DNA from 2 places in the Alloalcanivorax venustensis genome. Region 1 is predicted to be linked to the other one. Evidence: predicted binding sites of a transcription regulator. Region 1 holds the regulator's gene; the other holds the start of a gene.
The links. Region 1 encodes sigma-54, which starts transcription at its own class of promoters, with help from an activator protein. Its sites were predicted from a motif close to TGGCACNNNNNTTGCTNT; they were not measured.
Positions count from the first base shown of each region.

Region 2: the regulator sigma-54 is predicted to act here: its motif matches at 4,049-4,066, upstream of glnL (nitrogen regulation protein NR(II)).

Region 1 is NZ_CP179934.1:3,189,626-3,196,879, forward strand. Features, by position in the region: gene lptA (lipopolysaccharide transport periplasmic protein LptA) at 1-402, shown strand, start outside; gene lptB (LPS export ABC transporter ATP-binding protein) at 404-1,129, shown strand; gene ACMG4O_RS14955 (RNA polymerase factor sigma-54) at 1,322-2,770, shown strand; gene hpf (ribosome hibernation-promoting factor, HPF/YfiA family) at 2,812-3,111, shown strand; gene ptsN (PTS IIA-like nitrogen regulatory protein PtsN) at 3,116-3,589, shown strand; gene rapZ (RNase adapter RapZ) at 3,610-4,464, shown strand; gene ACMG4O_RS14975 (HPr family phosphocarrier protein) at 4,461-4,730, shown strand; gene mgtE (magnesium transporter) at 4,989-6,353, shown strand; gene ACMG4O_RS14985 (BPSS1780 family membrane protein) at 6,350-7,254, opposite strand, start outside.
Region 2 is NZ_CP179934.1:139,458-146,711, reverse strand. Features, by position in the region: gene ACMG4O_RS00685 (tRNA (5-methylaminomethyl-2-thiouridylate)-methyltransferase) at 1-1,014, shown strand, start outside; gene ACMG4O_RS00680 (sulfurtransferase TusA family protein) at 1,020-1,271, shown strand; gene glnA (glutamate--ammonia ligase) at 1,495-2,901, shown strand; gene ACMG4O_RS00670 (DUF4124 domain-containing protein) at 3,208-3,942, shown strand; gene glnL (nitrogen regulation protein NR(II)) at 4,088-5,185, shown strand; gene ntrC (nitrogen regulation protein NR(I)) at 5,182-6,606, shown strand; gene ACMG4O_RS00655 (nuclear transport factor 2 family protein) at 6,658-7,116, opposite strand; gene pip (prolyl aminopeptidase) at 7,115-7,254, shown strand, end outside.

The DNA.
Region 1 (7,254 bases):
GGCAAGCGGCGCCTGAACGCGGATGTGATCCGCCTGTTCACCGAGAACAATGAACTGATGCGGGTGGAAGCCACCGGGTCGCCGGTGCGCATGGTGGAAGGCAAGGAATTGAACGCCCGCGCCGACAAGCTGGTCTACGACCTGGCGCAGCGCAGCCTGGTGCTCACCGGCAACGCCCGCGTCACCCACCAGGGCAACACCTTCGAAGGCGCCAAGGTGGAGTACAACCTGGATTCGCGCCGCGTGGACGCCAGCAGCGAAGGCGACAAGCGGGTCCGCCTGGTGATCCCGGCCAAGAACGCCGAGCAGGCCAGCGAGGACGCCGAGCCGGAGGAGCAGGACAACGGCGAACCGGCCCAGGACGCCCCGGCCGCGCAATCCGACAATGCGGAGACCCCCTGAGATGGCACATCTGAGCGCCCATAACCTGGCCAAGAGCTACAAGAGCACCCGCGTCATCGAGGACGTCTCCCTGGAAGTGGAAGCCGGCCAGATCGTCGGTCTGCTGGGCCCCAACGGCGCCGGCAAGACCACCTGCTTCTATATGATCGTGGGCCTGGTGGCCGCCGACGCCGGCCGCATCGAGATCAACGGCAACGACATCACCCACCTGCCCATGCACGGCCGGGCCAAACGCGGCATCGGCTACCTGCCCCAGGAGGCGAGCATCTTCCGCCGCCTCACCGTGGAGCAGAACATCATGGCGATCCTGGAAACGCGCAAGAGCCTCAGCAAGGCGGAGCGCAAGGAGCAGCTGGAGAAACTGCTGCAGGAATTCCACATCGACCATATTCGCGACAGCATGGGCATGAGCCTGTCCGGCGGCGAGCGGCGGCGCGCGGAGATCGCCCGCGGCCTGGCCACGGACCCGGACTTTATTCTGCTGGATGAGCCCTTCGCCGGGGTCGACCCGATCTCCGTGAACGACATCAAGAGCATCATCCGCCATCTCAAGGACCGCGGCATCGGCGTGCTGATCACCGACCACAACGTCCGCGAGACCCTGGATATCTGCGACACCGCCTATATCGTCAGCACCGGCCATATCATCGCCGACGGCGACGCCGACACCATTCTCGGCAACCAGCAGGTGCGCGACGTCTACCTGGGCGCCGATTTCCGGCTCTAGTGGCGACAAAAGCGGCGGCGGGCGCCGCCGCGCCTTGCGCACCGCCCAAACCCTTGCATATAGTGGACGCCTTCCCGCCGCATCGCCCTACACCCTTCCGCCGGACAACACAATAGCTGGCATGATTATTGCTTAATTTCGATTGATGCTGCTATGCTCCAACCCTCGGGATCGAGCAACCAGACACGCAGCATGAAACCCTCCTTACAGCTTCAAATCGGCCAGCAGCTGACCATGACGCCCCAGCTGCAGCAGGCAATCCGCCTGCTGCAGCTGTCGACGCTGGACCTGCGCCTGGAGATCCAGCAGGCGGTGGAGACCAACCCGCTGCTGGAAATGGAGGAAGGCGCCGAGGATTTCAGCGCCGATGACGGCGAGTACGACGCCGACGCCGACCTGGATGTGGAGCGCAGCGACGCCCTGGAAGACCTGGTGGACGGCCCGGTGGAGACCGACAGCGACTGGGACGACCTCTACGTGGGCCAGAGCAGCCCCGGCGGCGAGAGCGAGGACGCCGACGCCTGGCAGCAGCGCCACGCCAACCCGGACACCCTGATCAGCCACATGGAGTGGCAGCTCAACCTGACGCCGATGAGCGACCGGGACCGGGTGATCGCCCAGATCATCATTGAAGCCCTGGACGAGCGCGGCTTCGTCACCGTGCCCCTGGAAGACCTGGTCACCACCGCCCATAACGAAATCGCCGACCCGGACGACCCGGTGGAAGACGATGAAGTGGTGGCGGTGCTGCACCGGCTGCAACAGTTCGACCCGGTCGGCGTGGCCAGTCGCGACCTGGCCGAGTGCCTGGGCGTGCAGCTGGCCCAGCTGCCCGAGGACACCCCGCATCTGGACCACGCCCGGGCGGTGCTGGCGCACCAGACGCTGCTGGAAAAACACGATTACGCCGGCCTGCGGCGGGCGCTGGGCGCCACCGAGGAAGCGCTGCTGGCGGCCATGGCCCTGCTGCGCGGCCTGGATCCGGCCCCGGGCCAGCAGATCGGCGGCGAGAGCGCCGATTACGCGGTCCCCGACGTGGTGGTCAGCGCCCACAAGGGCGGCTGGCGGGTGGCGCTCAACGAGGCGGTGCTGCCGCGCGTCAACCTCCACGCCCAGTACGCGCAGATGGCCCGCCAGGTGGGCGGCGAGGACGGCCAGTACCTGCGTAACTGCATGCAGGAGGCCAAATGGTTCCTGAAAAGCCTGCAAAGCCGCCACGATACCCTGCTGAAAGTGGCCAGCCGCATCGTCGAGGTGCAGCAGGACTTCTTCAACTACGGTGAAGAGGCGATGAAACCGCTGGTCCTGGCGGACATCGCCGAGGCCGTGGGCATGCACGAGTCCACCATCAGCCGGGTCACCAACCAGAAATTCATGCTCACGCCCAAGGGCGTGTTCGAGCTGAAATATTTCTTCTCAAGTCACGTCGACACGGACGGCGGCGGTGAGTGTTCCTCCACCGCCATTCGTGCCATCATTAAGAAGCTGGTCGCCGCCGAGAGTCCTCGCAAGCCGCTCAGCGACAACAAGCTGGCGAGCTTGCTGAATGATCAGGGGATCAAGGTGGCGCGCCGCACGGTCGCCAAATATCGCGAGGCGATGCGCATCCCGTCCTCGAGCGCCCGCAAGCGTTTGGTGTAGGCGCGCGGAGGATGGGTCTTAACGAGGTATAGGAGCCAGCCATGCAAATAAACATCAGTGGTCACCACCTGGATATCACCGACGCCCTGCGTGACTATGTGGACGAAAAGTTCGCCAAACTGGAGCGCCATTTCGATCAGATCACCAGCATTCAGGTGATCCTGTCTCCGGAGCCCAAATCCCACAAGGCCGAATCCACCATCCACATCTCCGGCGCCGACGTGTTCGCCACCGCCCACGCGGACGACATGTACGCGGCCATTGATGCGCTGACCAACAAGCTGGACCGGCAAATCCTCAAACACAAAGAGAAGACGGTGGACCGTAAACACGGTCATTAACCCTATGCGAGTACGTGAATTGCTCAGCGAAGACCGCACCTATAACGACGTGTCGGTCACCAGTAAAAAACGGTTGCTCGATCAGATCGCCCAGCTGGCCGCGGCCAGCTGCGGCGGCCTCAACGAGCAGGAAGTGTTCGACGCCCTGGTGGCCCGGGAAAAACTCGGGTCCACCGGCATCGGCGAGGGCATCGCCATTCCCCACTGCCGGCTGGGCCACTGCGAGGGCGCGGTGGGCCTGCTGTTGAAGCTGGAAGACGCGGTGGACTTCGACGCCGTCGACGGGCGCCCGGTGGATCTGGTGTTCGTGCTGCTAGTGCCGGAGCAGAACCCGGAACAGCACCTCAAGACACTCAGCCATCTGGCCAGCCTGTTCAACGACGATGACTACCGCAGCGACCTGCGACGGGCCCACAGCAACCAGCAGTTGTTCCAGGTGGCGGTGGAATCGGAAGCGGAACTACGCCTCGCGTCCTAGCCCTTACCGGTTGCCCCCTTATGAAGCTCACCATTCTCAGCGGCCGCTCCGGGTCGGGTAAAACCACCGCCCTGCAGGCCCTGGAGGACCACGGTTACTATTGCGTGGACAATCTGCCCCTGGGGCTGTTGCCCACCCTCACCGAACAGCTCGACACCGAGGAACACGCCCCCGAGCGGGTGGCGGTGGGCGTGGACGCGCGCAACCTGCCCCGCCAGCTGCTGGCGTTCAAAAGCATCATCAAGGCACTGAAAAACCAGCAGGTGGAGACCGAGGTGATCTTCCTCGACGCCGACCCGGGCACCCTGCTGGAGCGCTTCAGCGCCACCCGCCGCCGCCACCCGCTGAGCGACGACGACCGCACCCTGGCCGACGCGATTGAGTACGAAGCGCATCTGCTGGCCGACATCCGCATGCTCGCCGATCTGGTGATCGACACCAGCAGCCTGGACGTGCACACGCTGCGCAACCTGATCCGGCAACGGGTGGCCCGCCGCGACGTCAATCTGTCGCTACTGATCGAATCCTTCGGCTATAAAAACGGCCTGCCCCGCGACGCCGACCTGGTGTTCGACGTGCGCGCCCTGCCCAACCCGCACTGGCACAACGAGCTGCGGCCGCTGACCGGCCGCGACGAGCGCATCGCCGAATTCCTGCGCGGGCACCCGGAGAGCGAGCTGATGCTGGAAGACATTTTCCACTTTCTGAACCGCTGGCTGCCCACCTACGCGGCCAACGACCGCAGCTATGTGACGGTGGCCGTGGGCTGCACCGGCGGCCGTCACCGTTCGGTCTATATCACCGAGCAGCTGGCCCACCGGCTGCGTAACCAGGGCGTGCCCTTGCACGTTCGCCACCGGGAGCTGGATGGATGATTGAACAGGACCTGGCCATCACCAACAAGCTGGGCCTGCACGCACGCGCCGCCGCCAAGGTGGTCAGCGTGGCTTCGCGCTACAGCTGCAGTATTCAGGTGATTCACGGAGAACGCCGCATCGACGCCAAGAGCATCATGGGGCTGCTCACGCTGGGCGCCGCCAAAGGCATCACCCTGCGGGTGTGCGTGGACGGCGAGGACGAACAACCGGCCATGGACGAACTCACCGATCTGTTCCAGCGCAAGTTCGACGAAGGCGAATAAAGCTGGGTTGAATCGCGACCTTGTGGGAGCGGGCCTTGCCCGCGAAAGGCAAGCCAGCTTGCCGGCAACGGTTGCCCCGCGGAGTTCCAGAGATTTCTCAGCGATGGCACCGGCGATGTCTCTGGTATCCTGCCGGGCGGCCTAAGCCGCCCTTTCGCGGGCGAGGCCCGCTCCCACAATGAAACACCCACCGTTTTTCAGCCTTTGATCCTCCGGTAACGCGCGGTGATGTAAACTAGCGCGCTGAAGGAGGGAACCATGACCGCAGAACAAACCCGCCACCGCCGCAACCTGAAAACCGTCAACCGGGCACTGGCCAGCGGCGCGCTGTCCGAAGTCCGTCAGGTTTTGAACAATCTGCCAGGCGCGGAAGCCGCCCACCTTCTTGAGTCCTCCCCGCCCCGCGAACGCGAGATCCTCTGGCAACTGCTCAACCAGGAGCAGGAAACCGAGGTGCTGCAGTATCTCGGCGAGGAAGTGCGCGTGGAGCTGCTGCGCGACCTGCCCACCGAAGAGCTGGTGGAGCTGATCGAGGACCTCGACACCGACGATCTGGCCGACCTCCTTCAAGAACTGCCGGAACAGGTCACCAGCCGCGTGTTGGCCGGCCTTGACGCCCAGAACCGGGAACGCCTGGAACAGGTGATGAACTACCCGGAGGACACCGCCGGCGGTCTGATGAACACGGACGTGATCACGGTGCGCCCGGAGATCACCTTCAGTGTGGTGCAGCGCTATCTGCGGCGCCTGGGCGACATCCCCAAGACCACCGACAACCTGCTGGTGGTGAACCGCAAGAACCAGTTCGTCGGCGTACTGCCGCTGACCCGGGTGCTGATTTCCGACCCCGGCACCTCGGTGCGCGAAGCGATGATCACCGATGTGGAAGCGATCCCCGCCACCCAGGACGCCCACGAAGTGGCCAAGCTGTTCGAACGGCTGGACCTGGTGACCGCCCCGGTGGTGGACGAGAACGGCATGCTGGTGGGCCGGATCACCATTGATGACGTGGTCGACGTGATCATGGAAGAAGCCGAGCACTCGCTGATGGGCATGGCCGGCCTGGGCGAGGACGAGGACACCTTCGGCTCGGTGTGGCAGACGGTGCGCCGCCGTGCCCTGTGGCTGGGCATCAACCTGCTCACCGCCCTGGCCGCCTCGGCGGTGATCAGCCTGTTCGAGGACACCCTGGAGAAGGTGGTGGCCCTGGCGGTGCTGATGCCGATCGTCGCCAGCATGGGCGGCATCGCCGGCAGCCAGACCCTGACGCTGGTGATCCGCGCCATGGCACTGGGGCAGGTGCAGGCGGGCAACACCCGCTATCTGCTGACCAAGGAGTTGGCGGTGGGCGCCTTCAACGGCCTGCTCTGGGCGCTGGTGATCGGCGCCACCGCCGCGCTCTGGTTCGACGACCCGAGCCTGGGCGTGATCATCGGCTGCGCCATGATCCTCAACCTGGTGGTGGCGGCCGGCGCCGGCGCCATGATCCCGATGGCGATGAAACGCATGGGCATCGACCCGGCCCTGGCCGGGTCCGTGGTGCTGACCACCGTCACCGACATCGTCGGCTTCATGGCCTTCCTCGGTCTCGCCACCCTGCTCTACGCCAACCTGGTGGTCTAAGCGAGTTCGGGCGTCGCTTCCGGCTCGTCGTCGGCGCCGAAGATATCCCGGAACGAGGCGTACACCGACACCGTCAGCACCGCCATCAGGAACAGGCCCAGCACCAGCGCCAGCAGGCTCAACAGCACCATGGCCAGCGCCCCGGAGACACCCGGGCCCAGCAGGGTGCTGGCCAGCACGAACAGCAGCGCGAGCGCGCCGCCCACCGCCAGCATCACCAGCAATACCACCACGCTGTACCAGAGCATCGGCGCCCAGTTCTTGAGCACCGCGATCAGGCTTTCCCCCAGCGCCTGGAAGCCGTTGCGCCCGCCGAAGTAGACCAGCGGCGCCTGGAACCAGATCAGCGCCATGTAGGGCAGCGACAGTGCCGTCACCAGCAAGCCGGTGAGCGCCATCTTTGCGCCGTCCAGACCGGCGCTGATCTCCGGCACCGGCTCCAGGGCGTTGCCGAAGGCGGCGCTGAAGAAGGCGGCGATATCCGGGCCGAACGCCACCCACACCAGGGCCGCCATCAGCGCGGTGAAGCCGATCTGCAGCAGCAGCTGCATCAGCCCGGCGAGAAACAACGCCCCGGTGCGGTTGGAAAAGCCGGCGAACAGATCGCCGAACTCGAAGTCGTCGTCGCCCCAGCGCCGCCAGGCAAGATGGAACAGCCCCGCCGCCAGCACCGGCGAAAACAGGGTCGGCACGAAGCTGCCCAACACCGGCACGAACAGGCTCAACAGGCTGATGCCCAAAATCACCGCGAAGAACACCAGCACGGCCAGGCACCAGAGCACCCAGTTGGTGGCCACCAGCGACCAGGCCCGCTTCCACCACAGCCAGCCGTGCCCCACCGGACGGCGGCGGGCGCGGCCCACCGTCGCCTCGCCGGGGCGCGGCGTCTCCAGCAACGCCG
Region 2 (7,254 bases), 390 kb from region 1:
GCGGTAAAAGTGATGCAGGAGCAGGGCATTCACGTGGAAGGGGTGAACTTCTTCACCGGCTTCTGCGTGGAGGGCCACACCCACGCGATCCGCAAGAAAGACAAGGACAAGAACAAGCGCAACAACGCCCTCTGGGTGGCCGAGGAGCTGGGCATCAAGCTGCACATCATTGATATCTCCGAGGAGTACAAGGATGTGGTGCTCAACCCCAAGCACGGCTACGGCGCCCATCTGAACCCCTGCCTGGACTGCAAGATCTTCATGGTCAACCAGGCCACCTTGATGCTGAACAAGGCCCGTGAGCTGGCCGGCGAGAAGGGCTTCGATTTCATCATCACCGGCGAGGTGGTGGGCCAGCGGCCCAAGAGCCAGCGTAAGGAAACCATGCCCATCATCAGCAGCGAGTCCGGCGCCGACGACCGCCTGCTGCGCCCGCTCAGCGCGCTCAACCTGCCCGAGACGCTGCCCGAGCGCGAGGGCTGGGTGGACCGCTCGCGGCTGCACGATTTCTCCGGCCGCAACCGCAAGCCGCAGATCGAGCTGGCGCGGCGTTTCGGCCTGGAGGACTATGCCCAGCCCTCCGGCGGCTGCTGCTTCCTGACCGACGAATCCTATTCCCGCAAGCTGGCCGACCTGTGGCAGGCCCGCAACGAGCGCCGCTACGAGCTGGACGACATCATGCTGCTGAAAGTGGGCCGGCATATCCGCCCGCAGCCGCACCTGAAGCTGATCATCAGCCGCGAGGAAGGCGAGAACCGCTTCCTGGAAGGCTACCGCTACCAGTTCACCAGCCTCACCACGGTCAGTTGCCCCGGCCCGCTGGCGCTGGTGGACGGACGCTTCGAATCGGAAGCGGAGCTGGAGCAGGCCGCCGCCATCGTGGCGCGCTACTCCAAGGGCCGCGGCGACGACACCGTCACCGTGGAGGTCAAGGACCCGGGCGGCGTTGCCCGCGAGGTGCGCATCGCGCCGGCACGGCCCGAGGACATCCCGAAAACCTGGCTGGTGGCCTGACCGCGATGACCGACGAAACCCTTCACGAACTGGATGTGCGCCGCCAGCTGTGCCCCATTCCAGTGATCAAGACCCAGAACAAGGTCGCCGAACTGGCGCAGGGGGAGGTGCTGAGGGTAACCTGCACGGACCCGGGGGCGCTCAACGACATTCCCGCCTGGTGCCGAATCAATGGCCACGAGGTGCTGGCCACGGAGGAGGGCGACCTGGAGGTGGTGATCACCCTGCGGGTTGGTGAACCTTCCGTTGCACTCTAGTGGTGCACAAATACCAAGAAGGCACCGTTTCGGTGCATGATATCCGGATACAGGCGCGCTGATCGGGCTCAATACAGGCTGCTGCGCCAAAAAAGGGCTGGCACAGTATTTGCTGACCTATTGGCATGCAGGCCCCGGTGGCCGAGAATAACGGCTCTTCGCGTGCCCGCTCCGGCGGAGGCGAGTAGCCAGACACATACCCGTTCCAGGAGGACGCTCAACAATGTCTGAAAAGACGCTGAAACTGATTAAAGATAACGACGTGAAGTGGGTGGATCTGCGTTTTACCGACAGCCATGGTAAAGAGCAGCACGTGACCCTTCCCGTCGGCGAAATCGACGACGACTTCTTCCAGGACGGCAAGATGTTCGATGGTTCCTCCATCGCCGGTTGGAAAGGCATCAACGAATCCGACATGATTCTGCTGCCCGAAGACGAAACCGCCGTTCTCGACCCGTTCACCGACGTGGCCACGCTGAACCTGCGTTGCAACATCGTTGAGCCGACCACCATGCAGGGTTACGAGCGTGATCCGCGCTCCGTGGCGCTGCGCGCCGAGGAATACCTGAAGTCCACCGGTATCGCCGACACCGCCCTGTTCGGCCCGGAGCCGGAATTCTTCGTGTTCGATTCGGTACAGTGGAAGTCCGACATGTCCGGCGCCATGTACAACATCTACTCCGAAGAAGCGGCCTGGGTGTCCGCCGATGAGTTCGAGAAGAACAACATCGGTCACCGTCCCGGCGTCAAAGGCGGCTACTTCCCGGTACCCCCGGTGGACAGCCTGCACGACCTGCGTGGCGCCATGTGTTCCGCCATGGAGCAGATGGGCCTGGAAATCGAAGTGCATCACCACGAAGTGGGCACCGCGGGCCAGTGCGAGATCGGTGTGGGCGCCAACACCCTCACCAAGAAAGCCGACGAAGTGCAGATCCTCAAGTACTGCGTGCACAACGTGGCCCACGCCTACGGCAAGACCGCCACTTTCATGCCCAAGCCGCTGATCGGTGATAACGGTTCCGGTATGCACGTGCACATGTCCCTGGCCAAAGACGGCAAGAACCTGTTCGCCGGTGACGAGTACGCGGGCCTGTCCGAAGAAGCGCTGTTCTACATCGGTGGCGTGATCAAGCACGCACGCGCCCTGAACGCCTTCACCAACGGTTCCACCAACTCCTACAAGCGTCTGGTGCCCGGCTTCGAAGCCCCGGTAATGCTGGCGTACTCCGCCCGTAACCGTTCCGCTTCCATCCGCATTCCGTGGGTGAGCAACCCGAAAGCGCGTCGTATCGAGACCCGCTTCCCGGATCCGTCCGCCAACCCGTACCTGTGCTTCGCGGCACTGATGATGGCCGGCCTGGACGGCATCAAGAACAAGATCCACCCGGGCGACGCCATGGACAAGGATCTCTACGATCTGCCGGCGGAAGAAGCCAAGGACATCCCCACCGTGGCGCACACCCTGACCATGGCGCTGGATGCTCTGGAAGCCGATCACGAGTTCCTGACCCAGGGCGACGTGTTCACCAAGGACATGCTGGAAGGCTACATCGAGCTCAAGCGCAGCGAAGTGGAGCGTCTGAACATGACCCCGCATCCGGTCGAGTTCGACATGTACTACAGCTGCTAAGCCTCACGGCTACCGCAGTCCCCGAAAAGCCCGGCCTTCGCGCCGGGCTTTTTTTGTTTGTGCGAGCGGGCCATGCCCGCGAAAGGGTGGCTTTCAGCCACCCGGCGGGATACCAGAGCCCCTCTGGCCGCAGTACAAAGAACCTCTCTGGTATCCTGCCGGCCGGCGTTGCCGGCCTTTCGCTTGCAAGCAAGCTCCTACAAGCCGGGCTCTTAGAGGTGTCGCGATGGATTTTGCGGGCCGGGCCCTTTTTTTGCGGGTACCCCGGAGTCAGAATCAAGGTCAGACCCAACAAGGATGAGACCAATGAAAATCTGGTGGCCCCTATTACTGTGCGTCATGCCACTGCTGGCCGGCGCGCAAACAGAGAATGTCGACCGCCCCGATGAAGCCGGCGGCTCGAAAGGCATCTACCGCACCGTGGACGCCGACGGCAACGTGGTGTTCACCGACAACCCGCCGGACAAGAAGCGCGCCGAGGAAGTGAAGGTGGGCCCCACCAACACCATGGACAGTCCGCCGGTGGAGCGGCGCGCCGCATCCCGGGGCGATGCGCCGCCGGAACCGCCGGAGCCGCCGGATACGGGCTATGAGGCGGTGTCGATCACCGCGCCGGACGCCGGCGCCAACCTGCGCCTTCCCCAGGACAACCCGATCCAGGTTCAGGTATCGCTGTCGCCGTCGCTGAAAAGCGGGCACCGGCTGGTGATTCTCGACAACGGCACGCCGCTTGAGGGCACCGCCATGGACTTTCCCAATCCCGGCGAGCACACCCTGGTGGCGCAGGTGCGTGACGGCGACGGCACAGTGCTGATCGAGTCCGAGCCGGTGCTGTTCTACGTGATGCGTACCACCGCCGATAGCGGCGGCGGCCAGGGCCAGGGCAAAGGCTCCGCCTTTCCCACCTTCGGTGGCCGGGCCGAACGTGGCGGCTCCGCCACCACCGGCAGCGGCGCCGACCGGGGCGCCGGCGCGGAGCGTGGCGGCGGTGCCGCGGTGGGCGGCAGTGCCCAGCGCGTTATCCGCCCCTCCGACGACTGAACCCGTCTGCACCAAAAGTGTGCACCCTCCCGCCATACCTCCTAGACTGCACCGTGAAGGACACGTCCTCCACCCGCCTGCTGCCCTGTGAAGGCGCTCTCACGGGTGGCCTGATAATTGCTTATGCCCTGTTATGGCCCGAACTATGACGACAGACACGGTGCTGCAAAAACGGCTGCTGGATCATCTCCGTACCGCGGTAATGATGCTCGACGGCGACCTGCGCGTGCGCTACCTCAATCCGGCGGCGGAAATGCTGCTGGCCACCAGTGCCTCTCGAATAATCGGGCAGCGGTTGCCGGAGTACTTTTTCGATGACGAGGACGCGCGGGGTGCCCTGCAACAGTGCATGGACGAGGGGCACCCGTTCACCCGCCGCGAAGCCCGGCTCAACGTGGCGCCGGGGCAGCAGGCGATGGTCGATTACAGCGTCAGCCCGATCCATGAGCGTGGCCAGAACATGGCGCTGCTGGTGGAGATGCAGTCCCTGGACCGGCTGCTGCGTATTACCCGGGAGGAGGGGCTGATGCACGCCCACCAGGCCACCCGCGCGCTGGTGCGTGGCGTCGCCCATGAGATCAAGAACCCCCTGGGCGGTATCCGCGGCGCCGCCCAGCTGCTCGAGCGGGCGCTGCCGGATCCGGAACTGGCGGAGTACACCCGGGTGATCATCGACGAGGCGGACCGCCTGCGCTCGGTGGCGGACCGGATGCTGGGCCCGCGTAAGCCGCCGGCGTTCGCGCCGGTCAATATTCACGAGTGCCTGGAGCATGTGCGCCAGTTGTTGCTGGCGGAGTACCCGGAAGGGGTGCTGCTGCGCCGCGATTACGACGTCAGCCTGCCGGAAGTGATCGCCGACCGGGACCAGCTGATTCAGGTGCTCCTGAACCTGATGCGCAACGCCATGCAGGCGTTGCTGGAAGCCGGCACCGAGGACGCCCGCGTGGTGATGCGCACCCGCGCGCTGCGCCAGTTCACCATCGGCGTGCAGCGCCACCGGCTGGTGCTGCGGGTGGACATCGAAGACAACGGCCCGGGGATCTCCCAGGAGCTCCAGGAAACGATTTTTTATCCCATGGTCAGCGGCCGGGCCAACGGCTCGGGGCTGGGGCTGTCCATCGCCCAGTCGATCATCAGCCAGCACCAGGGTCTGATTGAGTGCGACAGCGAGCCCGGGCGCACCTGTTTCAGCCTGCTGCTGCCCATGGAACCGGTGGATACAACGGAGAGCAAAGGATCATGACCGCAACCATTTGGGTGATCGACGACGACCGCTCCATTCGCTGGGTGCTGGAAAAGGCGCTCGGCCAGGAAGGCTACCAGCCGGTATGTTTTGAAGACGCCGACGAGGCCCTCAACCGCCTCGACGAGGGCGGCGCCGAGCCCGACGTGCTGATTTCCGATGTGCGCATGCCGGGCACCGACGGCCTGCGCATGCTCAAGATTCTGCAGCGCAAGAACCCCAATCTGCCGGTGATCATCATGACCGCCCATTCCGACCTGGACTCGGCGGTGGCGTCCTACCAGGGCGGCGCGTTCGAATACCTGCCCAAGCCGTTCGACGTGGACGAGGCGGTGGCACTGGTCAAGCGGGCCATCAAGCACCGCAAGGAGAACGACGAGGAGTTCGTGGCGCCGGCGGCGGAAACGCCCACCGAGATCATCGGCGAGGCGCCAGCCATGCAGGAGGTGTTCCGCGCCATCGGCCGGCTCAGCCACTCCAACGTCACGGTGCTGATCAACGGCCAGTCGGGCACCGGCAAGGAGCTGGTGGCCCGGGCCCTGCACCGCCACTCCATGCGCCGCGAGAAGAACTTCGTGGCGCTGAATATGGCGGCGATCCCCAAGGACCTGATCGAATCGGAACTGTTCGGCCACGAGAAGGGCGCTTTCACCGGCGCCAACAGCCAGCGGGTCGGGCGTTTCGAGCAGTCCAACGGCGGCACCCTGTTTCTCGATGAAATCGGCGATATGCCGCTGGAGGCCCAGACCCGTTTGCTGCGCGTGCTGCAGGAGAATGAGTTCTACCGGGTGGGTGGCACCACGCCGATCCATGTGGACGTGCGCATCATCGCCGCCACCCACCAGGACCTGGAAAAACTGGTGCGCGACGGCGACTTCCGGGAGGACCTGTTCCACCGCCTCAATGTGATCCGCATTCATATTCCGCGTCTCGCCGAGCGCCGCGAGGACATCCCCGCCTTGGCCGGCTATTTTCTCCAGCACGCCGCCCAGGAACTGGGGGTCGACCCCAAGGTGCTGCACAAGGACACCGAAAAATATCTCGCCGCCATGCCCTGGCCGGGCAACGTGCGGCAGCTGGAAAACACCTGCCGCTGGCTGACGGTGATGGCCTCGGGCAGGGAAGTGCTGGTCGACGACCTGCCGCCTGAGCTGCGCCAGAGCGGCAGCAAGCCCACGGAAACCGGTGGCGACTGGCTCAAGTCCCTGCGCCACTGGGCCGACCGGGCCCTGGCCCGTGGCGACCGCGGGATTCTCGAGCAGGCGGTGCCGGAGTTCGAGCGCACCATGATCGAAGTGGCCCTGCAGCACACCGGCGGCCGCAAACGGGACGCGGCGGCGCTGCTCGGCTGGGGCCGCAACACCCTTACCCGCAAGATCAAGGAGCTGGACATGGAAGCGGAGTTCAGCGGCGACGACTAGCAGCTCGGATGCCAGTGGCCCATGAGGGCAGGGCCTGTGCGAGCGGGCCCTCTACTCGCTCAACCCCCGCGCCTCCAGATCCACCAACACCCAATCCCCACCCGCTTCGCGCCAACGACTCCGCACCCGGAAACTGTCCGCGTCCTCCGGCAGCGTGGCGCGACCGCCCCACACCAGAGCGTTGAACGTGACCTCCGCCTCGCGCAGCGTCACCGGATCAAGCGCCACGTCCACGTTGAGAAAACTGACCTGGCGCTTGGGGTAGCGCAGGAACACCCCCACCAGACGGCGGCCGGCCGCTTTGCGGTCCAGGTCCCGGTAGCGGAAATCCGCCGCCAGCCGGTCCATCACCGCGCCCATGTCGCCGCCTTCCAGGCCGCTTTCCAGTTCCGCCACGGCCTCGCGCAGGGCCGCTTCCGGCGGCGGCGTCTCGCAGCCGGTGAGCAGCGGTTGCAGGGCCACCAGCAGACAGTATGCTGTCAGCCGAGCCCAGCGGCGGATGTCACCCATGTCATTATTCCCCCCAATCGAGCCCTACCATCGCCAGTACCTGGATGTGGGCGACGACCATTTATTGTATGTGGAGCAGAGCGGCAACCCGGACGGTGAGCCGGTGGTGGCCCTGCACGGCGGCCCCGGCGGCGGCAG